DNA from 2 places in the Nonomuraea sp. NPDC005983 genome. Region 2 is predicted to be linked to the other one. Evidence: predicted binding sites of a transcription regulator. Region 2 holds the regulator's gene; the other holds the start of a gene.
The links. Region 2 encodes HrcA, which represses chaperone genes, less so after heat shock. Its sites were predicted from a motif close to TTGGCACTCTCNNNNNGAGAGTGCCAA; they were not measured.
Positions count from the first base shown of each region.

Region 1: a site for HrcA is predicted at 4,728-4,754, ahead of groL (chaperonin GroEL). Genes of this name have one in related genera too.

Region 1 is NZ_JBEXUP010000111.1:2,629-13,484, reverse strand. It holds gene ABZ297_RS34820 (hypothetical protein) at 1-140, opposite strand, end outside; gene ABZ297_RS34815 (AAA family ATPase) at 254-2,254, shown strand; gene ABZ297_RS34810 (YbhB/YbcL family Raf kinase inhibitor-like protein) at 2,370-2,900, shown strand; gene groL (chaperonin GroEL) at 2,991-4,616, opposite strand; gene ABZ297_RS34800 (cold-shock protein) at 4,912-5,112, opposite strand; gene ABZ297_RS34795 (MoaD/ThiS family protein) at 5,342-5,617, opposite strand; gene thrC (threonine synthase) at 5,643-6,875, opposite strand; SAM riboswitch class I at 6,889-7,029, opposite strand; gene ABZ297_RS34785 (RNA polymerase sigma factor) at 7,109-7,663, opposite strand; gene ABZ297_RS34780 (trehalose-6-phosphate synthase) at 7,695-9,131, shown strand; gene ABZ297_RS34775 (MFS transporter) at 9,195-10,355, shown strand; gene otsB (trehalose-phosphatase) at 10,377-10,856, opposite strand, start outside.
Region 2 is NZ_JBEXUP010000032.1:7,257-18,112, forward strand. It holds gene ABZ297_RS16885 (sensor histidine kinase) at 1-1,730, shown strand, start outside; gene ABZ297_RS16890 (roadblock/LC7 domain-containing protein) at 1,727-2,140, shown strand; gene ABZ297_RS16895 (ATP/GTP-binding protein) at 2,168-2,716, shown strand; gene dnaJ (molecular chaperone DnaJ) at 2,703-3,842, opposite strand; gene hrcA (heat-inducible transcriptional repressor HrcA) at 3,854-4,867, opposite strand; gene ABZ297_RS16910 (hypothetical protein) at 5,023-5,805, shown strand; gene ABZ297_RS16915 (DUF3097 domain-containing protein) at 5,823-6,629, shown strand; gene ABZ297_RS16920 (DUF4870 domain-containing protein) at 6,626-7,408, shown strand; gene hemW (radical SAM family heme chaperone HemW) at 7,401-8,621, opposite strand; gene ABZ297_RS16930 (MOSC domain-containing protein) at 8,796-9,494, opposite strand; gene ABZ297_RS16935 (hypothetical protein) at 9,576-10,064, shown strand; gene ABZ297_RS16940 (sensor histidine kinase) at 10,061-10,856, shown strand, end outside.

The DNA of each region.
Region 1 (10,856 bases), on a different contig from region 2:
CAGCCGACGACCGGCTCGTCGCCCGTGCAGAACGCCTCCAGCCCCCACCCCGCGAACACCGAAAGTCCCCAGAACGCCGCGAGCAGGAAGCTGGCGATGGTCGGAATGATCGGCGAGATACCGAACCGCACGCGCGCCACAGGCCCTTCCTACCCCGGCGAAATCCTTTGGAAGCCTGCCCGCGCCAGGTACTAAACTGGCGGATTCGCTACCTGTTACCACCTCCGATTCTCCGATGGGGAGGCACTTTCGCATGCCCGCACACCAACTGGCCCCCGACATACCCGCCGACGTGCTCGCGTCCGAGCAGGCCCACCTGGCAGAGTCCAGGGCCGCGCTCAAGGCCATGCGGACACACGCCGAGTCGCTCTCGGCCGACGCCGCCGGCGACTGGGTGTCGCAGCAGATCCTGCAGTCGCTGCTCGACCAGCGGGTGGCCGCCCTCGCCGACCACCCCGACACGCCGCTGTTCTTCGGCCGCCTCGACCGCTCGGCCGGCGACGACCTGCCCACCACGATCTACGTCGGACGCCGCCACGTCCACGACGGCAGCAGCCGCCCCCTGGTCATCGACTGGCGCGCGCCCGTGTCCCGGGCCTTCTACCAGGCCAGCCCCGCCGAGCCGATGGACATCGTGCGCCGCCGCCGCTTCGGTTACCACGGCGGCGCGCTGACCGCCTTCGAGGACGAGCCGCTGGCCGAGGGCGAGGAGATCAGCCCTTCGAAGATCCTCACTGAGGAGATCGAGCGCCCGCGCACCGGCCCGATGCGCGACATCGTCGCCACCATCCAGCCCGACCAGGACGAGATCGTCCGCTCCACGCTGTCGCAGACCGTGTGCGTCCAGGGGGCTCCCGGCACCGGGAAGACCGCGGTCGGCCTGCACCGGGCGGCCTACCTGCTGTTCACCCACCGCGAGCGGCTGGCGCGCTCCGGGGTGATGATCGTGGGGCCGAACAAGGCGTTCCTGTCGTACATCTCGTCCGTGCTGCCCGCGCTGGGCGAGGTCAAGGTCGACCAGACGACCGTCGCGGGGCTGCTCGGCGAGCACGCCTGGCCCGAGGAGCCGATGGTGTCGGCCGTGAAGGGCGACGCCCGGATGGCCGCGGTGCTGGAGCGGGCGCTCTGGCTGCACATCGTGAAGCCGGAGGAGGGCGTCGTTTACACCAAGGGCGCCTACCGGTTCCGGGTGGCCGACTACGAGGTGCGCGAGATCGTCGCCTCGCTGCGCGGCACCACCCGCTACGGCCCCGGGCGCGCGGCGCTGGCGCAGCGGCTGGCCCACCAGGTGCTGGTACGGATGGAGCAGCGCGGCGAGTCACCCGACGACCGGGTCCAGGACGCCGTGGCCAGGTCCAAGCCGGTCAAGCAGCTGGTCGATGCGGTCTGGCCCAAGCTCACTCCGGAGCAGGTCCTGTTCAGGCTCTTCTCGGACCCAGCATTCCTCGCTAAAGCCTGCAAGTCCGATTTTTCGCCTGAAGAGCAGGAAATGCTGCTGTGGCGGAAGCCGTTCCGGGGGCACAGGTCCGCGAAGTGGTCGGCGGCCGACGCGGCGCTGCTCGACGAGCTCGCCGACCTGATCGAACGCACGCCCTCGCTCGGCCACCTGGTCGTGGACGAGGCGCAGGACCTGTCGGAGATGCAGCTGCGCGCGCTCGGCCGGCGCTGCCGCAACGGCTCGGCGACCGTCCTCGGCGACCTCGCCCAGGGCACCACCCCGTGGTCGACCAGCTCCTGGGAGACCGTCCTCAAGCACCTGGGCCAGGCCGACGGCGAGGTCACCGAGCTGACGCTCGGCTTCCGCGTGCCGCGCGAGGTGCTCGACTACGCCGCCCAGCTGCTCCCGTCCATCGCCCCCGGCCTGGCGCCGCCGCGCTCCCTGCGTCCTGGTGTGGGCTCGCTGGCGGTGCGGCAGGGCGGCGCGGTCGCGGAGGCCGTCCGCGAGGCGCTGGAACGTGAGGGCTCGATCGGCGTCATCGTGCCCGACGCGATGGTGGCCGGAGTCTCCGCCGAGCTCGACGGCCTGGCCCACGCCGTGCTCGGCCCCGACTCCACCGAGGAGCACCGGCTGCTGGTCATCCCGGCGACGCTGGCCAAGGGTCTGGAGTACGACCACGTGATCGTGGTCGAGCCCGCCGACATCGTGGCGGCGGAGCCGCGCGGCCTGGCCAGGCTGTACGTGGTGCTCACGCGTGCGGTCACCTCGCTCACCGTCCTGCACCACAAGGCGCTGCCCGCCCAGCTGGTGGCCTGAGCGCTCCCGTGTGGCGGGCCGCCCGCCACACGGCACGCCCTATCACCAGGCCGGCTCCGGCGGGCCGACCGTCCCTAGGATGGTGGCTCGAGCTCTCTCACCCTAGGAGGACGCCGTGCCCGCACCGCTCCCGCACGAATACCTGCCGCCCGTTCCCGCGCTCGTGGTCGAGAGCGACGACATCACCGAGGGCGAGAGGCTGAGCGACCTCCACGTCTTCAACGACTGGGGGATGACCGGGCAGAACCTCTCGCCGCACCTGCGCTGGTCGGGCACCCCGGCCGAGACCCGGAGCTACGCCGTCACCTGCTACGACCCCGACGCCCCCACGGGCAGCGGGTTCTGGCACTGGGTGCTCTACGACCTCCCGGCCTCGGTCACGGAGCTGCCCACCGGCGCGGGCACCGGCCCCGACTTCAAGGGGCTCCCCCAGGGGGCGGCGCACGCGCGCAACGACTACGGCACCAAGGAGTTCGGCGGCGCCGCTCCCCCGCCGGGCGCCCCGCACCGGTACGTCTTCACCGTGCACGCGCTCGGCGTCGACACGCTGGGCGTCGGCAGCGACGCGAGCCCCGCCGTGGTGGGCTTCAACATCACCGCCAACACGCTCGCCCGCGGCCACATCGTCACCCACTTCGGCATCTGACACACCGCGGCCCGAACGGCAGACGCCCGGGGCGGGCACAAGAAAAGGGCGGCCCGAACGGGTCGCCCTGATCTCGTGTGAGGCGTGGACTCAGAAGTCCATGTCGCCGCCGCCCGGCATGGCCGGGGCCGCGGGAGTCTTCTCCGGCTTCTCAGCGATGACGGCCTCGGTGGTGAGGAAGAGCGCCGCGATGGAAGCGGCGTTCTGCAGCGCAGAGCGCGTCACCTTGGCCGGGTCGATGATGCCCGACTCGAACATGTTCACGTACTCACCCGAAGCGGCGTTGAGGCCCTCGCCCGGCGTGAGGTTGCGAACCCGCTCGACCACGACGCCACCCTCAAGGCCGGCGTTGACCGCGATCTGCTTGAGCGGCTCCTCCAGCGCCTTGCGGACGATCGCCGCACCAGTGGCCTCGTCACCCTGAAGCTCGAGCTTGTCGAACGCCTTCGCGCCCGCCTGCAGCAGCGCCACGCCACCACCGGGGACGATGCCCTCCTCGACGGCCGCCTTCGCGTTGCGCACGGCGTCCTCGATACGGTGCTTGCGCTCCTTCAGCTCGACCTCGGTGGCCGCACCGGCCTTGATGACGGCCACGCCGCCGGCCAGCTTCGCCAGACGCTCCTGGAGCTTCTCACGGTCGTAGTCGGAGTCGGTGCGCTCGATCTCCGCACGGATCTCGTTGACCCGGCCGGCGATCGCGTCGGGGTCACCGGCGCCGTCGACGATGGTGGTCTCGTCCTTGGTGACGACGACCTTGCGGGCGCGGCCGAGCAGGTCGAGGGTGGCGTTCTCGAGCTTGAGACCGACCTCCTCGGCGATGACCTGGCCACCGGCCAGGATCGCGATGTCGCCCAGCATCGCCTTGCGACGGTCACCGAAGCCCGGAGCCTTGACGGCCACCGAGCGGAACAGACCGCGGATCTTGTTGACGACCAGGGTGGCCAGGGCCTCGCCCTCGACGTCCTCGGCGATGATCAGGAGCGGCTTGCCCGACTGCACGACCTTGTCGAGCAGCGGCAGGAGGTCCTTGTTGGCCGAGACCTTCGAGTTGACGATCAGGATGTACGGGTCTTCGAGCACGGCCTCCATGCGGTCGGAGTCGGTGACGAAGTACATCGACGTCATGCCCTTGTCGAAGCGCATGCCCTCGGTGAGCTCGAGCTCGAGGCCGAAGGTGTTGCTCTCCTCGACGGTGATGACGCCTTCCTTGCCGACCTTGTCCATCGCCTCGGCGATGAGCGAGCCGATCTCGGGGTCGGCGGCGGAGATGGAGGCGGTGGAGGCGATCTGCTCCTTGGTCTCCACGTCCTTGGCCAGCTTGGAGAGCTCCTCGCTGACCCGCTCGACGGCCGACTCGATGCCCTTCTTCAGGGACATCGGGTTGGCGCCGGCGGCCACGTTACGCAGACCCTCACGTACCAGCGCCTGGGCGAGCACGGTGGCGGTGGTGGTGCCGTCGCCGGCGACGTCGTCGGTCTTCTTGGCGACTTCCTTGACCAGCTCAGCGCCGATCTTCTCCCAAGGGTCCTCGAGCTCGATCTCCTTGGCGATGGAGACACCGTCGTTGGTGATCGTGGGAGCGCCCCACTTCTTCTCCAGCACGACGTTGCGGCCCTTGGGGCCGAGGGTCACCTTGACGGCGTCAGCGAGCTGGTTCATACCGCGCTCGAGACCGCGCCGGGCGTCCTCGTCAAACGCGATCATCTTGGCTGCCATAAGGCTAGACCTCCCAGATGCAGGGTGGCTTGTTGTGGACCGAGCCGACGCCCGCGACGGCATATGGGCCCGCAACTCCGTTCGGCAGGCCCCATCGCCTCGATCCCGTTGTTGGCACTCTGCGGAAGAGAGTGCCAACGAACTGTTTAGCACTCTACCCCGCCGAGTGCAAGCGAACACCACTGCCGCCCAGGTCAGTCGGTACGGCGGGCCACATGGCCCGCCGTACCCAGAGGGGATGGCGAGACCGCACGAACTGCGCTGCCGTGCGGGCCGGCCACTGCGTACCAGCGCTTCAGACCGAGCGGACGGACTCCGCCTGCGGCCCCTTCTGGCCCTGCGTGATCTCGAACTCGACACGCTGTCCCTGTTCGAGAGAGCGGTACCCGTCCATCATGATCGCTGAGTAATGGACGAATACATCCTTACCACCGTCTACCGCGATGAAGCCGTAGCCCTTGTCCGCGTTGAACCACTTGACGGTGCCCTGCGCCACTTCTGACTCCTCTTACTGGGCTCGCAGATCGCGCCCATTCCATACGCGACCCGTAATCGCATGACTTATCGCTAAATCAGCCAGACGATCGCCCTCGACCATACCTGTGGCACGGCGTTTGGCAACAGAGTCAATCTACGAACCGCATATTTCGTCCAGAGGAGGGCTCGTTGAATTGAACGAGAAATGAAGAAGGCGCCCCGAGGGGCGCCCTTCTCCACCTGGACGGTCAGCCGCCGGCGACTGCTGGGATGATAGAGATCTGTGCGCCTTCAGGTGCCGGTGTGTCGAGCCCTTCGACAAAACGGACGTCCTCTTCGCCAACGTAAACGTTGACAAAACGACGAATCTTGCCCGAATCATCCAGAATTCGCGCTCCGATGCCGGGGTAGTCGGAGTCGAGCTTGGCAAGGACGTCACGAAGAGTCGCGCCCTCGCCACTCACTTCCGCGTTACCACCGGTGTAGGTGCGCAGGATGGTGGGAATCCGCACAGAAACGCTCATGGGTTTAACTCGCCTTTCCTGGTTGTCAGACAGCCGCGCGGAACGCGTCGAGAGAGGGCCGGATCACGGCGGTGGGTGTGGCGTCGGCGGCCACGGCGTCGAGCGTCTTGAGCCCGTCGCCGGTGTTCAGCACCACGGTCTCGGCCTCCGGGTCGAGCTGCCCGGCCTCGACGAGCTTCTTCAGCACGCCCACGGTGACCCCGCCGGCGGTCTCGGCGAAGATGCCCTCGGTCGAGGCCAGCAGCTTGATCGCGGCGACGATCTCGGCGTCGGTGACGTCCTCCACCGCCCCTCCGGTTCGGCGGGCGATGTCGAGCACGTACGGCCCGTCGGCGGGGTTGCCGATGGCCAGCGACTTGGCGATGGTGTCGGGCTTGACCGGCTGCACCACGTCGTGGCCCGCCTTGAACGCGGCCGAGACCGGCGAGCAGCCGAGCGCCTGGGCCCCGAAGACCTTGTAGGGGGTGTCCTCCACCAGGCCCAGCGCCACCAGCTCCTTGAAGCCCTTGTCGATCTTCGTGAGCTGGGAGCCCGAGGCGATCGGGATGACGATCTGCTCGGGCAGCCGCCAGCCGAGCTGCTCGGCGATCTCGTACGCCAGCGTCTTGGAGCCCTCGGCGTAGTACGGCCGCAGGTTGACGTTGACGAAGCCCCACTTGTCGCCCAGCGGGTCGCCGATCAGCTCGGAGCAGAACCGGTTGACCTCGTCGTAGGTGCCCTGGATGCCGACCAGCTTGCCGCCGAACACCCGGGCCATGGCGATCTTGGCCTGCTCCAGGTCGGCGGGGATGAACACGCAGGCGTCGAGCCCGGCCCGGGCCGCGGCGGCCGTGACCGCGCCCGCCAGGTTGCCGGTGGAGGAGCAGGAGAGGGTGTGGAAGCCGAAGTTGCGCGCCGCCTCGACGGCGATCGCGACGACCCGGTCCTTGAAGGAGTGGGTGGGGTTGCCCGAGTCGTCCTTGACGTACAGGGACTTGATGCCCAGCGCCCGCCCGAGGTTGCCGGCCTTGACCAGCTTCGTCCAGCCGGGGTTCATGTTCGGCTTGGACGCGACGTCGACGGGGACGGGGAGCAGCGAACGGTAGCGCCAGATGTTCGCGGGCCCGGACTCGATCTGCGCCCGGGTCACCTCACCGAAGGAGTAGGCCGCCTCAAGCGGCCCGAAACACTCCAGACAGGCGAAGCTGGGACCAAGGTCGTAGCGGGTGCCGCACTCGCGGCAGGAGAGAGCGACAGCAGGACCAAAGTCAAGCGACATGAAGCGAGGCCTTCCCTCATCTTCGCCTGCGGCCACCCTGACCGCAGACCGGAATTGGCACCCTGTCCCGGTCGGCCTCGCGGGTCGCGAGCCTTGAACCGGGAGGGTTGCCGGGGCTTCGCAGGGCCGGTCCCTCCACCCCTCTGGATGAGCAATATTCAGTTGTCGAAAGGGATGCTACCTGGCCACGCCCGCATCCCGGCCAGCTGTCTCAGAATGCGAGACAGTAGATCTCATCGATACTCCTCGCCGAGCACGCCCTGGACATACTTGCGCGCCTGGTGGATACGCGATTTGGCGGTGCCGAGCGGGATCTTGAGCTGCTCGGCGACCTCGTTGTAGTCGAGCTGCACGATGTCGCGCAGCACGAGCGCCTGCGCGAGGTCGGGCTTGTCGGCCTCCAGCGCCTCCATCGCGTCGAGCAGGTCGAGCCGCGACCCGGCGATCACGCTAACCCGCCGCACGTCCGGCTTCTGCAGGGGCAGCTCGTCGGAGCTCTGCTCCGCCGCCCTGCGCTTCAGCGACCGGTACGTGGTGCGCGCGCAGTTGGCGGTCACGATGTGCAGCCAGGTGCTGAACCTGGCACGCCCCTCGAACCGGCCGATGTTCCGCGCGACGGCGAGCAGGGTGTCCTGGGAGGCCTCCTCAGCATCCTGGTGGTAGGGCAGGATACGAGCGCAGTGTCGCAGCACGTCCGGTTCGATCCGCTTCAGGAGCTCGCCGAGCGCGCGATGATCTCCCGCAGCGGCGGAGCGGGCAAGTTCCTCGGTTAGCTCATCAAGCGCCATAGCTGGGATCCTAAGGTCGGAGGCAACTGAAATGAACAGCGTGCTGGTGGCTTCGAACAGAGGGCCGGTCTCGTTCACCGTCTCTGACGACGGCGTGCTGACCATGAAACGCGGTGGTGGCGGCCTGGTGTCGGGGCTCTCAGGGGTCGCCAAGGACTACGGCGTGCTCTGGGTCTGCGCGGCACTGTCCGACGGTGATCGCAGCGCCGTTCGTCAGTCGCCCAGCGGCCGGCTCGACCAGGCGGGCTACGACACCGGCGCGTTGCGGATGCTCGACATCCCCCCGGCCACGTTCCACCGCGCCTACAACGCGGTGGCCAACTCGACGCTCTGGTTCGTCAACCACCTGCTCTACGACATCCCCAACGCGCCGATTTTCGGCTCCAGGTTCCAGCGCGAGTGGGAGTCCTACCGCGACTACAACCGCGCTTTCGCGCTCGCGCTCGCCGAGGAGGCCGGCCACGGCGCCCGCGTGATGGTCCAGGACTACCACCTGACGCTGACCCCGGCGATGCTCCGCGCCGAGCGCCCCGACCTGCGCATCGCGCACTTCAGCCACACCCCGTGGGCGCCGCCCGAGTACTTCTCGCTGCTCCCCGACGCGGTCGCCCGCGAGGTCCTGGAGGGCATCCTGGCCGCCGACCACGCGGGCTTCCTCACCGAGCGCTGGGCCGCCGCGTTCATGGACTGCTGCGAGCGGCTGCTGGGCGCGCAGGTCGACCGCGCCGGCCGTACCGTCGCCCACGGGGGCCGGACCACCCGCGTCGGCGTGCACGCGCTCGGCGTCGACGGCGAGGCGCTGTGGGCGCGGGCCTGCGAGCCGGACGTCGAGTCGCACATGGCCGCGCTCAGGGACGAGGTCGGCGACCGCAAGCTGATCGTCCGCATCGACCGCACGGAGCTGTCCAAGAACATCGTGCGCGGCCTGCTCGCCTACCGCGAGTTCCTTGCCGCCCATCCCGAGTGGCACGGACGCGTCATCCACCTCGCCTTCGCCTACCCCAGCAGGCACGACCTGCCCGAGTACCGCGAGTACACCGCGTCGGTGCAGCGCTGCGCGCAGGAGATCGAGGACGAGTACGCCACCGAAGACTGGAACCCGCTGATCCTCAACGTCAACGACGACTACCCGCGCTCGCTGGCCGCCTACCGCCTGGCCGACGTGCTGCTGGTGAACCCGATCCGCGACGGCATGAACCTGGTGGCCAAGGAGGGCCCGGTCCTGTCGCCGCGCTGCGCGCTGGTGCTCTCGCGCGAGGCGGGCGCGGCGGCCGAGCTGGGCGCGCACGCGCTGGTCGTCAACCCGTACGACGTCATCGACACGGCGGGGGCCCTGCACCGGGCGCTGGTCATGCCGGAGGATGAGCGCAGGCGCCGTCGCGACAGCCTGGAGGCGGCGGCCACCGCGCTGCCGCCACAGAAATGGCTCTCGGCCCAGCTGGATGCCCTGAATTACGATTTCAGCTGACATCCACTTCAGGTGGCATCTACTTACAGGTGTCATCCACGCATATTCGATGGGGGCTGCCGGATGGCGACGGTCTCTGCACGCATCCGGCTCACCCGAGACCTGCCCACCTGGCTCGTCTACCTCCAGCTCGGCACGTTCGCCACGTTCCTGTACGGCCTGAGCGCCGCCCTGCCGCTCCTGCGCGACGACCTGCACGTGTCGAACGCGGTCGCCGGGTTACACGGCACCGCGATGGCCGCGGGCAACGTGCTGACCGGGCTCTCGCTGCCCGTCCTCACCAGGAGGTTCGGCAGGCGCGCCCTCGTCTGGGCCGGTCTGGCGGGCATGAGCGCGAGCGTCGTGCTCATCGTGCTCGTCCCCGCGGCGCCCGCCACCCTCCTCGGGTACGGGCTGGGCGGCGCCCTCGGCTCGATGGCGCTCTACAGCGCGTTGGCCGCGCTGAGCGAGCACCACGGCCCGGCCGGAGCCGCCGCGATCAGCGAGGCGAACGGGGTCGCCGTCGTCCTTGGGATCGGGGTGTCGTTCCTGCTCAGTGTGGCCGCGCAGAACGGGCTCGGCTGGCGGCCCGCGCTGCTGGTCACGCCCGTGCTCACGGCCGTGCTGGCCGCCGCCCTGGGCAGGGTCTGGGTCCCCGAACGCGACCGGAGCGCGGGCGGCCCGCACGAGAGCGGCGGGCGTCCGGGCTGGCGCTTCCACCTGGCGGGCGCGGTGCTGTTCTGCGTCGTGGCGCTGGAGTTCTGCTTCAACCTGTGGGCCGCCGCGCTGTTCGCCACCAACACCGGGCTCAGCGCCGCGCGGGCGGCCACCGGCCTGACCGCGTTCACCGTCGGCCTGGCGGTCGGCAGGTTCGCCGGAGGCAACCTGGCGCTGCGGCTGCCGCCCGCCCGGCTGCTCGTCGGCGCGATGCTGCTGACCGGAGCCGGCTGGCTGGTCTTCTGGCTGGGTGCCCAGCCGGTGATCGGCTACGCGGGGCTGGTGATCGCCGGGCTCGGCGCCGCGCTGCAGTTCCCGCTCGCGCTGGCCGGGATGATCACCGCCTCGGGCGACCATCCCGACCGTGCCTCGGCTGCTGCGCCGATCTGGGCCGGCGTCGCGATGGCCGTCGGGCCGCTCCTGCTGGGCGCGCTCGCCGACGGCTTCGGCACCAGCACCGCGTTCCTGCTGGTGCCGGTGCTCATCGGGCTGGCCGTCTGCGGCGTGCTCAGCTCCAGGACGCGTTAGCGACGGGCGCTTGCAGACGGCTCACGAGCGACTGAGAGCCGACGCCAGCTCCGCCAGCAACGCCACCACGCCGTCGGGGCCGTCCACGACGATGTCGGCGCGCTCGGCCAGCGCTGTCACCTCGGTCGAGCCGCTGCACACCGTCACGCCGGGCAGCCCGGACACCCTGACGGCGTCGAAGGCGGCCAGGTCGCCGAGGTCGTCGCCGGCGAACAGCACGGACCGCGCGGACCGCGCGGTGAGGAACAGGCTGAGCGCGTGGCCCTTGTCCATTCCGGGCGGTCGTAGCTCCAGCACCATCCGTCCGGGCTCGATCACCAGCCCGTGCTTCTCCGCCAGCTTGGCCAGCGGCTCGCGCAATGCGGCCAGCGCGCCTTCGGGGTCGGCGGCGCGCCTGGTGTGGACGGCCACGGCCCGGCCCTTGTCCTCGACCGTCACGCCTTCCAGGGCGAGCGAGTCGAGCAGGAGCGGCAGCTCCGCCTCGGCGCGCGGCACACCCGG
Region 2 (10,856 bases):
CCACCCGGGCCGCCGCCGACACCGGGAGCGCGACCGGCCAGGAGTGCTTCGGCTACTTCACGGCCGCGATCGGCGCGATCATCGACGCGTCCTTCTCCGTGGACGTCGGCCGCAGCGACCCGGCCCTGCTGCGCGGCCTCCAGTCGCTGGAAGCCCTCAGCCGGGCCAAGGAGGCGACCGGCCAGGAGCGCGCCACCGTCACCGGCGCGTTCGCCGCCGGGTCGTTCAGCACCGAGGAGTACGTGCGCTTCCTGGAGACCCGCGCCGCCAAGCTGGCCGCGTTCGACCGATTCCAGCGCCTGGCCACCCAGAAGGAGATCGCCGCGCTGAGCCGGGTGCAGCAGGACGTCCCCGCCACCACCACGGCCACCATGGAGCTGAAGGCCATCGCGGGCTCGCGCGGCCAGCAGCTCCACCTGAGCTCCCGCTCCTGGTACGCCGCGATCACCGCCTACATCGACGGCCTGCGCGGTGTGCAGCGGGCCGTCGGCGACGACGTGCGCGCCCTGGCGGCGGGCCTGACGGACCGCGCCACCCACCGCCTGGCAGCGTTCGGCGTGCTGGTCACGGCGCTGCTCGCGGGCGCGGTGGTGCTCGGCGTGGCGACGTTCCGCTCGATCCTGCGCCCGCTGCGCCAGCTCATCGGCGACGCCAACGAGGTGGCCGAGCGCCGCCTGCCCGAGGCCGTCGCCCGCGTCCAGGCCGACGACGGCGCCGAACCCGCGCAGCTCGCCTTCGACTCCCCCCTCGACAGCCGCGACGACGAGTTCGCCGAGGTGGCGGGCGCGCTGCGGAACGTGCACGCGACCGCGGTGCGGCTGGCCGCCGAGCAGACGCAGCTGCGCCGCAACACCGCCGAGTCGCTGGCCCACCTGGGTCACCGCAACCAGACCCTGCTGCGCCGCCAGCTCGGCTTCATCAGCGCGCTGGAGCGCGAGGAGTCCGACCCCGACGCGCTGGCCTGCCTGTTCGAGCTCGACCACCTGGCCACCCGGATGCGCAGGAACGCCGAGAGCCTGCTGGTGCTGGTGGGCGAGCACGGGCCGCGCCGCTCGTCGGAGCCCGTCGCGGTGGGCGACGTGCTGCGCTCGGCCGTGGCCGAGGTCGAGGACTACCGCCGGGTCATGCTGTGCCGGATCGACGACGCACTGGTCAGGGGCGCCGTGGTGGCGGAGGTCGCGCACCTGGTGGCCGAGCTGGTGGAGAACGCGCTGGCGTTCTCGCCGCCCGGCGCGCAGGTGGAGATCCAGGGACGCGCCGACGCGGGCGAGTACCACGTCGCCGTCATCGACCAGGGCGTCGGCATGTCGGCGGACGAGCTGACCACGGCCAACGCCAGGCTGCGCGGCGAGCGGAGCTTCCTGGTGGCACCGACCCGTTACCTCGGCCACTACGTGGTCGGCAGGCTGGCCGAGCGGCTCGGCGTCCGCGTGTGGCTGCACGAGTCGCCGCTGAGCGGCGTCACCGCGCGGGTCGTACTGCCCGAGGGGCTGCTGGCGGCCGACCAGGACGCGGCGCCGGCGACGACCGCGAACGGCCTGGTCCGCCGGAGACCCAGGGCGCGCGGACGCCGCCGTGCGGAGGAGTTCGCCCACTGCGGGCCGGCGGAGCAGGCGGCACGCTCGCCCGAGCGTGTCAGGACCATGCTCAACACGTTCAGGGCAGGCGTGCGCGAGGGAGAGCGGCAGGCCGCCCGCGAGAGGGAACAGGAGGACTCCGCATGCCCGTGAGCACGGAGGCGCAGAACTTCAACTGGCTGCTCGCGAACTTCGTGAAGGGCACCGACGGCGTCACGGACGCCGTCGCGGTCTCTTCCGACGGGCTGCTCATGGCGGTGTCAGAGGGGCTGGGCAGGGAGGGCGGCGAGCAGCTCGCGGCCATCGTGTCGGGCCTGTCGAGCCTGTCGAGGAGCGCCTCCCGCAGGTACGGCATGGCCGGGCTGAAGCTGGTCATGGTCGAGATGAACAAGGGGTTCCTGCTCGTCTCGGTGATCTCCGACGGCAGCTGCCTGGGCGTGCTCGCCGACGTGAACTGCGACCTGGGGCTCATCGGCCACGAGATGGCCGTGCTGTGCGAGCGGGTCGGCGGGGTGCTGACGCCGCAGCTCGTCGCGTCGCTGAAGAACACGCTGCCATGGTGAGCCGGCCACCGGCGGACAGGGGCGGCCGTGGTGTCGCGGGCTGACCCGCCGGCCGCGCGGTCGGCGAAGATCGTGGTCGCGGGCGGCTTCGGCGCCGGTAAGACCACGTTCGTGGGCGCGGTCTCCGAGGTCGAACCGGTAACCGCCGAGGCGGCCATCACCACCGCCGAGTGCCTGTTCGGCGTGGACCGTAAGGCCGCGACGACCGTCGCCTTCGACTTCGGCCGGCTCACCCTGCGCAACGGAGTCGTGCTCTACCTGTTCGGCACCCCTGGGCAGGCCCGCTTCGCCTTCCTCTGGGACGACCTGGTACACGGCGCGCTCGGCGCGGTCGTCCTGGTCGACACGCGCAGGATCGAGCAGTGCTTCCCGGCGGTCGACTTCTTCGAGGAGCGCGGGATGGCGTTCGCGGTGGCCGTCAACAACTTCGACGGGGCCGCGCGATTCGACCTGGACGAGGTGCGCGAGGCCCTGGGCGTCGCCTCCGACGTGCCGTTCGTCGACTGCGACGCCCGCGACGGGGAGTCGGTCAAGGAGGCCATCGCGGCGCTCCTCGACGGGGTCACCTCCCGTTGAAGGCGTCGCGCAACCGCGAGAAGAAGCCCTGCTGGCCGGGGGCGAACTTGCCGGGCGGGCGCTCCTCGCCGCGCTGCTTGGCCAGCTCGCGCAGCAGATCCTCCTGCGCCTGGTCGAGCCGCATCGGGGTCTCGACGTTGACGTGGATCAGCAGGTCGCCACGGCCCGACTCGTTGAGCCGCTGCACGCCGCGCCCGTACATGGTGATGACCTGACCCGCCTGGGTTCCCGGCCGGACGTCGATCTCCTCCGAGCCGTCGAGGGTCTCGACCGCGAGGATGGTGCCGAGCGCGGCGGCCGTCATCGGGATCTGCACCGTGCAGTGCAGGTCGTCGCCGCGCCGCTCGAAGATCTCGTGCGCACGCTCGACGATCTCGAGGAACAGGTCTCCGGGCGGGCCGCCGCCGGGGCCGACCTCGCCCTCCCCGGCGAGCTGGATGTGCGTGCCGTCCTCGACGCCCGCGGGGATGCGCACCTTGATCGTACGCCGGGTGCGGACGCGCCCGTCGCCCGAGCACTCCTGGCAGGGGTGGCGGATGATGGTGCCGAAACCGCCGCACTGGGGGCACGGCCGCGACGTCATCACCTGGCCCAGGAACGACCGGGTGACCTGGGAGATCTCGCCGCGCCCCGAGCACATGTCGCAGGTGTCGGGGTGGGTGCCGGGCGCGGCGCCCGCGCCCTGGCAGACCTCACAGCGCACGGCCGTGTCGACGACCAGCTCGCGGGTGGTGCCGAAGGCGGTCTCGCGCAGGTCGAGCTCGACGCGGATGGTCGCGTTCCTGCCCCTGCGGGCCCTGGTGCGGGGGCCGCGGGTGGCTCCGGCCGTGCCGAAGAAGGCGTCCATGATGTCGCTGAACGGAAAGCCGGCGCCGAAACCGCCTGCCCCCGCGCCCGCCCCGGCGCCGCCGAAGGGGTCGCCGCCCAGGTCGTACATCTGGCGCTTGTTCGGGTCGGACAGCACCTCGTAGGCCTGCGTGATCTCCTTGAACCGTTCCTGGGTCTCGGGATCGGGGTTCACGTCGGGGTGCAGTTCGCGTGCCAGCCTGCGGTAGGCCTTCTTGATCTCGTCCTGACTGGCGTCACGGCGCACCCCGAGGGTGGCGTAGTAGTCGCTGTTTGCCACTTATCGACCTCTTAAGATGCAGCCAGGATCTGGCTGACGTAGCGTGCCACCGCGCGCACGGCGCCCATCGTCACGGGGTAGTCCATCCTTGTGGGACCCAGCACGCCGAGCCGGGCCAGTTGTCTGTCACCGGAACCGTATCCGGTCGCGACGATGGACGTGCCCCGTAGATACGGGTTCTCCGACCCGATGCGCACGGTGAGCGCGGACGGTGTGTCTGTGGAAGTCTCGCCGAGCAGCCGCATGAGCACGACCTGCTCCTCCAGCGCTTCGAGCACGTCGCGCAGGCCGACAGTGAAGTCGGCCCCCGCCAGGTTGGCCGCACCCGCGAACACGATCTTCTCGTCGTGCCGTTCGACCAGCGTCTCCAGCAGCACCGACAGGATCGTCGCCACCACAGGACGGTCTTCGACGGGCAGCCGCTCGGGCAGGTCGGCGATCTGCTCGGGCACGTTGGTCAGGCCGCAGCCGTCGAGGCAGGCGTTGAGGACCGCGCGCAGGTGCGCGACGCGGGTGTCCTCCACCACCTCGGGCAGCTCGATCACCCGCTGCTCGACGCGGCCGGTGTTGGTGATCAGAACGAGCATGACCCGCCGCTCGTTCAGGGGGACCAGCTCGACGTGCCGCACCGTGGAACGGGTCAGGGTGGGGTACTGCACGACCGCGACCTGCCTGGTGAGCTGCGCGAGCAGCCGCACCGTGCGGGTCACCACGTCGTCGAGGTCGACCGCGCCCGCCAGGAACGTCTCGATCGCCCTGCGCTCCGCCCCGGACAGCGGCTTCACCTGTGACAGCCGGTCGACGAACAGGCGGTAACCCTTGTCCGTCGGGACGCGGCCCGCACTGGTGTGCGGCTGGGTGATGTACCCCTCCTCCTCCAGCGCGGCCATGTCGTTCCTGACCGTCGCCGGGGAGACCTTGAGGTTGTGGCGCTCGGCCAGCGCCTTGGAGCCCACCGGTTCATTGGTGGACACGTAATCCTCGACAATGGCGCGGAGCACCGCCAGCTTCCGATCATCGAGCACGTGCTCACCTCCCTGCCTCTTCCTTCGGGAACGACAGATCTAGCACTCTGTGTTCCCGAGTGCCAAGTGTACGGCTCCTGGTCACCAGGCGCGATGACACAGGCGTCCAACGTCCTGCTAGTCAGTTCCAAGCGGCAGGCATCACACTTGCGGACATGACCGACAAATCCCAGCCCCCGACCTTCGGCCCGCCGCCCGGGCAGGGTCCCTCGTACCCCGGTCAGCCTCCTCAGTTCGGGCAACCTCCCCAGTTCGGGCAACCTCCCCAGTTCGGGCAACCTCCCCAGTTCGGGCAGCCTCCATACGGCCCTCCTTACGGCCAGCCGCAGTACCCTCCGCCGCCTCCGTACGGCCAGCCCTACCAGTTCCCGCCCCCCGTGGACCCCAAGCAGATCAGGCCGCGCCTGTGGTGGATCGCACTGGGCTGGGGTGTCGCGGTCATCTGCGTCGTGGTCGGCGTGGTCCTGTTCGGCGCCGGCGTCCTGGGCTCCGTGACGAGCGCCGCGCCGTCCAAGACGTTCGCGTCCGGCCAGGACGTCACCGTCACCGTCGACCCCGCCGACAAGCCCGCGATCTACCTCGCCAGCGCCTCCCAGGTGCACTACGAGTGCCGCATCTCCGGCGGCCCCGGGCAGGCCAAGCTGGCCAACACGCCGATCAACCAGACGGTGACGGACGACGGCGACGTCTGGGAGCTCATCCTGGTCGTCAACGCGCCCGCCAAGGGCGACTACAAGCTCCTCTGCGTCACCCAGGAACAGGCGGACGTGAAGTTCGGCGTGGGCCGCGAGCTGACCGCCGCCGCGGGCGGCATGGTGGGCGGGGTGGCCGCGCTGGTGCTCATCCCGGGGCTGGGGGTGCTGGCCGCGATCATCGTGACGGTCGTCGTCCTCATGCGACGCGGCAGTCACCGCAAGCGCCTTGCGGTCGGCGGGTGATTTGCTACGGTCCCCGTGTGTACGAGGGAGACGTTCTCGCGGGGAACTGGCGGCGACCGGGCAAGGGGAAGATCCCGCAGGTGCCCGCCGAACCGGACCTGGTCGTCGAAGACGCCGACAGCGGCTTCTGCGGGGCCGTGGTGTCGTGCGACAAGGAGGCCGTCACGCTGGAGGACCGGTTCGGCAAGCGCCGCCTGTTCCCGCTCGCGCCCGCCGCCTTCCTGCTCGAAGGCCAGGTCGTGACGCTGGTACGGCCCACCGCCGCGACCGGGGCGCCACGGCGGAGCGCGTCGGGCTCGATCGCGGTCGAAGGGCTGCGCGCCCGCGTCGCCAGAGAGAGCCGGATCTACGTGGAAGGCGTGCACGACGCCGCGCTGGTGGAACGGATCTGGGGCCACGACCTGCGGGTGGAAGGGGTCGTGGTCGAGTACCTGGAGGGCGTCGACGACCTGCCGGCGATCGTCGCCGAGTTCGGGCCCGCGCCGGGGCGACGGCTCGGCGTGCTGGTCGACCACCTGGTGCCCGGGTCCAAGGAGAGCCGGATCGCCGCCCAGGTCACCTCCCCGCACGTGCTCGTGGTGGGCCATCCGTACGTGGACGTCTGGCAGGCGGTCAAGCCGTCGGTGCTGGGCATCCCGGCCTGGCCGGACGTGCCACGCGGCCTGCCCTGGAAGGAGGGTGTGATCGCCGCCCTGGGCTGGGGCGTGGAGCCGGCCGACGCGTGGAGGCGGATCCTCGGCGCCGTCTCGACGTACACCGACCTCGAGCCCGACCTGCTCGGGCGGGTCGAGGAACTGATCGACTTCGTCACGGAGGCAACATGAGCCAGGACCAGCCGCAGCCGCCGCCCGACGACGACGCCACGAGGCGCGTCAATCCCTCGGACATCCCGCCCGCCTCGCCCTCGGGCCCCCAGTACGGGCCGCCATCCGGCCCCCAGTACGGGCCGCCATCCGGCCCCCAGTACGGGCCGCCATCCGGCCCCCAGTACGGGCCGCCTTCGGGCCCTCAGTACGGGTCCTCCCCGTCCGGCCCCCAGTACGGGCCGCAGTTCGGGGCTCCGTCCGGGCCGCAGTACCCGCCCCCCTCCGGCCCTCAGTACGGCCAGCAGCCCGGTTACGGCGGGCAGCCCGGCTATGGCCAGCAGCCCGGTTACGGGCCGGGGGCCGGTTACGGCGCCCAGGCTGATCACGCCTACGGGCAGTCCGCTCCGCCGCCGCCCGGCTACGGTTACGGGGCGCCGCGGCAGGAGCCGCATGTGCCCGGCAAGTACGGCCCGCGCCCCGGCAGCGACGACACCACGATGGCGATGCTGGCCCACCTGCTCGGCCTGGTCGTCTCCTGGGTCGGCCCGCTGATCATCTACCTGATGAAGAAGGACGAGTCCCCGTACGTCCGGGACCAGGCGGCGGAGGCCCTGAACTTCCAGATCACGATGTTCATCGGCTACCTGGTCGCCGGAGTCCTGACGATCGTCCTGATCGGCCTCATCCTGCTGCCGCTCGTCTGGATCGTGTCGCTGATCTTCCACATCCAGGCCGCCATCGCCGCCAACCGCGGCGCGAACTACCGCTACCCGATCGCCATCCGCCTGATCACATGACGAGGTCGCGCACCAGCGCGTCGGCGAGCAGCCGCCCCTTCAGGGTGAGCACCATCCGTCCCGCCTTGAACGGCTCCGTCTCCAGCAGCCCGTTGCCGAGGGCGGCCGCGACGGCCGACCGGGCGCCCGGGGCGACGCCGGCGAGCGGATAGCCGGACGCCAGCCGCAGTTCCAGCATCAACCGCTCGACGTCGCGGTCCTCGGCGGGGAGCACCTCGCGCGCGTGCGCGGGCGAGGTGCCCGCGGCCAGGCGCTGCGCGTACGCGGCCGGATGTTTGACGTTCCACCAGCGGGTGCCGCCGACGTGGCTGTGCGCGCCCGGCCCGGCCGCCCACCAGTCGCCGCCGGTCCAGTAGAGCAGGTTGTGCCGGCATCTGGCCTCGTCGGACGTCGCCCAGTTCGACACCTCATACCAGCGGAAACCGGCCGCCTCCAGCATGGAGTCGGCGATCTGGTAGCGGTCGGCGGCCACATCGTCGTCGGGCATGGGCAGCTCGCCGCGCCTGATCCTGGCGGCCAGCCGGGTGCCTTCCTCCACGATCAGCGAGTACGCGGAGACATGGTCGGGCTCGGCGGCGATCGCGGCGTCCAGCGTGGCCCGCCAGTCGTCGTCGGACTCGCCCGGCGTGCTGTAGATCAGGTCGAGGTTGACGTGCCCGAACCCGGCCTTCTTCGCCTCCTGGACGGCCTGCGCCGCCCGTCCGGGGGTGTGCCGGCGGTCGAGAACCTTGAGGACGTGCTCGCGGGCGCTCTGCATGCCGAAGCTGACCCGGTTGAACCCCGCTTCCAGCAGACCGTCGAGGTAGGCGGGATCGACCGACTCGGGGTTGGCCTCGGTGGTCACCTCCGCGCCGGGGCGCAGCCCAAACTCGGTGTCGACGGCGCGCAGGATGCGGCTGAGGTCGGCGGCGCGCAGCAGCGTCGGGGTGCCGCCGCCGAAGAACACCGTCTCCACGGGGAGGTCCACGTCGCCCAGGACGCGGCGGGCCAGCCGAACCTCCTCGATCGCGGTGTCGGCGTAGTCGCGCTGCGAGGCGCCGGGGCCCAGCTCGGCGGCGGTGTAGGTGTTGAAGTCGCAGTAGCCGCAGCGCGTCACGCAGAACGGGACGTGCACGTAGAAGCCGAACGGGCGCTCACCGAGGCCGCGCAACGCGCTCTCGGGCAACTCGCCGGACTGAGGGGCGGCCTCGCCGTCGGGCAGGGTGGATGGCACGCCTCCAGTCTGCCCGCTACCACCCACTACCCGATCCACCCCCTCCCCCAACGCCCCGCACCAGCCGCCCACTCCCCCCACCTTCTGAGGGTCGGGGGTTCAGCGCAGCAGGGCCCCGGCGACGGCGGGCCGGTGGCGCCGCTGCCTGTCACCGCCCGCGACCGCCAGGGCCGGTCAGGTCGGCGTCAGATCGGAGCCGGTGCCCAGGACCCGCTTGGCCGCCTCGTCCCAGGCGCTGTCGTGCCCGGGAAAGGCGACGACGCGGCGCATCAGCTCCTTGTCGCCGTGGAAGGCCAGGAAGGACTGGGCCACCGTCACGCTCCCCTCGGGACGCGACACGATCTCCACCTCGTCCCCCACTTCCAGCTCGCCGGTCTCCACGACCTTCAGGTACGCCCCGGGACGTCCGGCACGGGTGAACCGATTGACCCAGCCCGGCTCGTCCATCCAGTTCCTGAACACCACGCACGGCACCCGTGGCCCGCTCACCTCCAGCAGGGCGGTGCCGATCCGCCACCGCTCGCCGAGCAGCGCGCCGTTGACGTCGAGCCCCGAGGCGGTCAGGTTCTCACCGAACCGGCCGTCGGGCACCTCACGACCGAGTTGCCGCTCCCACCAGTCGTAGTCCTCCCTGGCGTAGGCGTAGACGGCGTGGCTGGGGGCGCCGTGGTTGGCGAGGTCCGCGCGCTCGTCGCCGGCCAGCCCGTTCGCCCGCACCTCGACCCGGTAGGTGACCGGGGTCTTGTCGATGGCGGTACGCAGGAGCTTGCCTGCCCACTCTGCGTCGACCGCTTTGCCGACATTGACCGAGATGATGCGCATGCTCTTGACGGTAACCGCGAGCTCGTCGGACGGCGATCGGATATTCGCCATGCTCTCCACCCCAGGGTGGAGATCCTCGCCTCAACCCCCGGGCCGATCCGGAGGAACCCCCTGGCTCCTACCTTCTCAGGCATGGACCCGATTCTGGCCCCCGCCCTCATCCTCCTCGCCGTCGCCTTCGTCGTGTACCGGCAGATGATGACCCGTCCCACGGCCAGGAGCGGCCTGGTCTACGTCGCCGGAGCCATGATCGTGCTCGGGCTGGTGAACGGGGCCCTGATCGACACTCGTCACCTGACCATCAGCATCACACTGCTGGTCGTCGAGAGCGTCGCCGCCGTCGCCCTGGGAGCGGTCCGCGCCGCGACCGTCCGCGTCTGGATGGACGCGGCAGGGGTCACCTGGTCGAAGGCCACCGGCTGGACCATGCTGGCGTGGGCCGGCTCGGTGGTGGCCCGCGTCGGCCTCTACTACGCCGGGACGCTGTTCGGCCTCGCCTCCTCGACCAACGGCATCCTGTTCTTCATGGGGCTGACGGTGGGGGTCCAGGCCCTTCTCGTCGCCTGGCGGGGACAGGCCCTGGCCCGCGAGACCAGGCGAGAGGATAGCTTCGTGAGATGACCCCCGAGCCGAGCAGGATCGCCGCCACCGTACTCCGGCTGGGGGCGATCGCGCTGTTCGTGGTGGCGCAGAGCGGGTCTCACCCTGGCCTGAGCCTCAAGGGCGAGGGCCTCGGGGCCACCCTGCTGACGGCGTCCGTGGTGCTGACGCTGCTCGTCGCCGTACTCCCGTCCGCCCCACCAGCCCATGGAGCCCCTCACCCGGCAGGGATGTCCGCTCCGTCGCTCGACGGTGGTGTGGTGCCGGGACCATCCGTACAACGGACGCCAGGGGAGCCTGGGCGCTCGTGGGTCGATGGGGTGGCGGCGTCGCTGAACAGGTTCTCGTCGGCCACGCTGCTCGGCGTGCCGGTCAAGCTGATCGCCCTCGGCCTCGGCGTCGTCCTGTCGATCGTCCTGGACTGGGTGGCGGAGGGTAGCCCCGCCATCGCTGTGCTGTACTTCTGCGTCGGCGCGGCAGGCGCCCGGTACCGGCTGGCGCAGGCGCTGCCGATCGTCGCGCTCGCCGCGACGGGCCTGCTGGTGTCGGGCGCAGACTCCGGCCAACTGGACCGCGACCTCAGCCTGATCTTCAGCATCGGCGTGGTGTTCCTGGTGATGTACTCCATCAAGGAGCGCCGCGCGGCCAGGGCGGTCCAGGCTCGGGAGGCCGTCCTCGCGGAGCGCGCCAGGATCGCCCGGGAGATCCACGACATCCTCGCCCACTCCCTCTCGGCGCAGATCGTCCACCTGGAGGGCGCCAAGCTCCTGCTGCGGGCGGAGCGGAACGACGAGGCCCTGGAGAGGGTGGTGC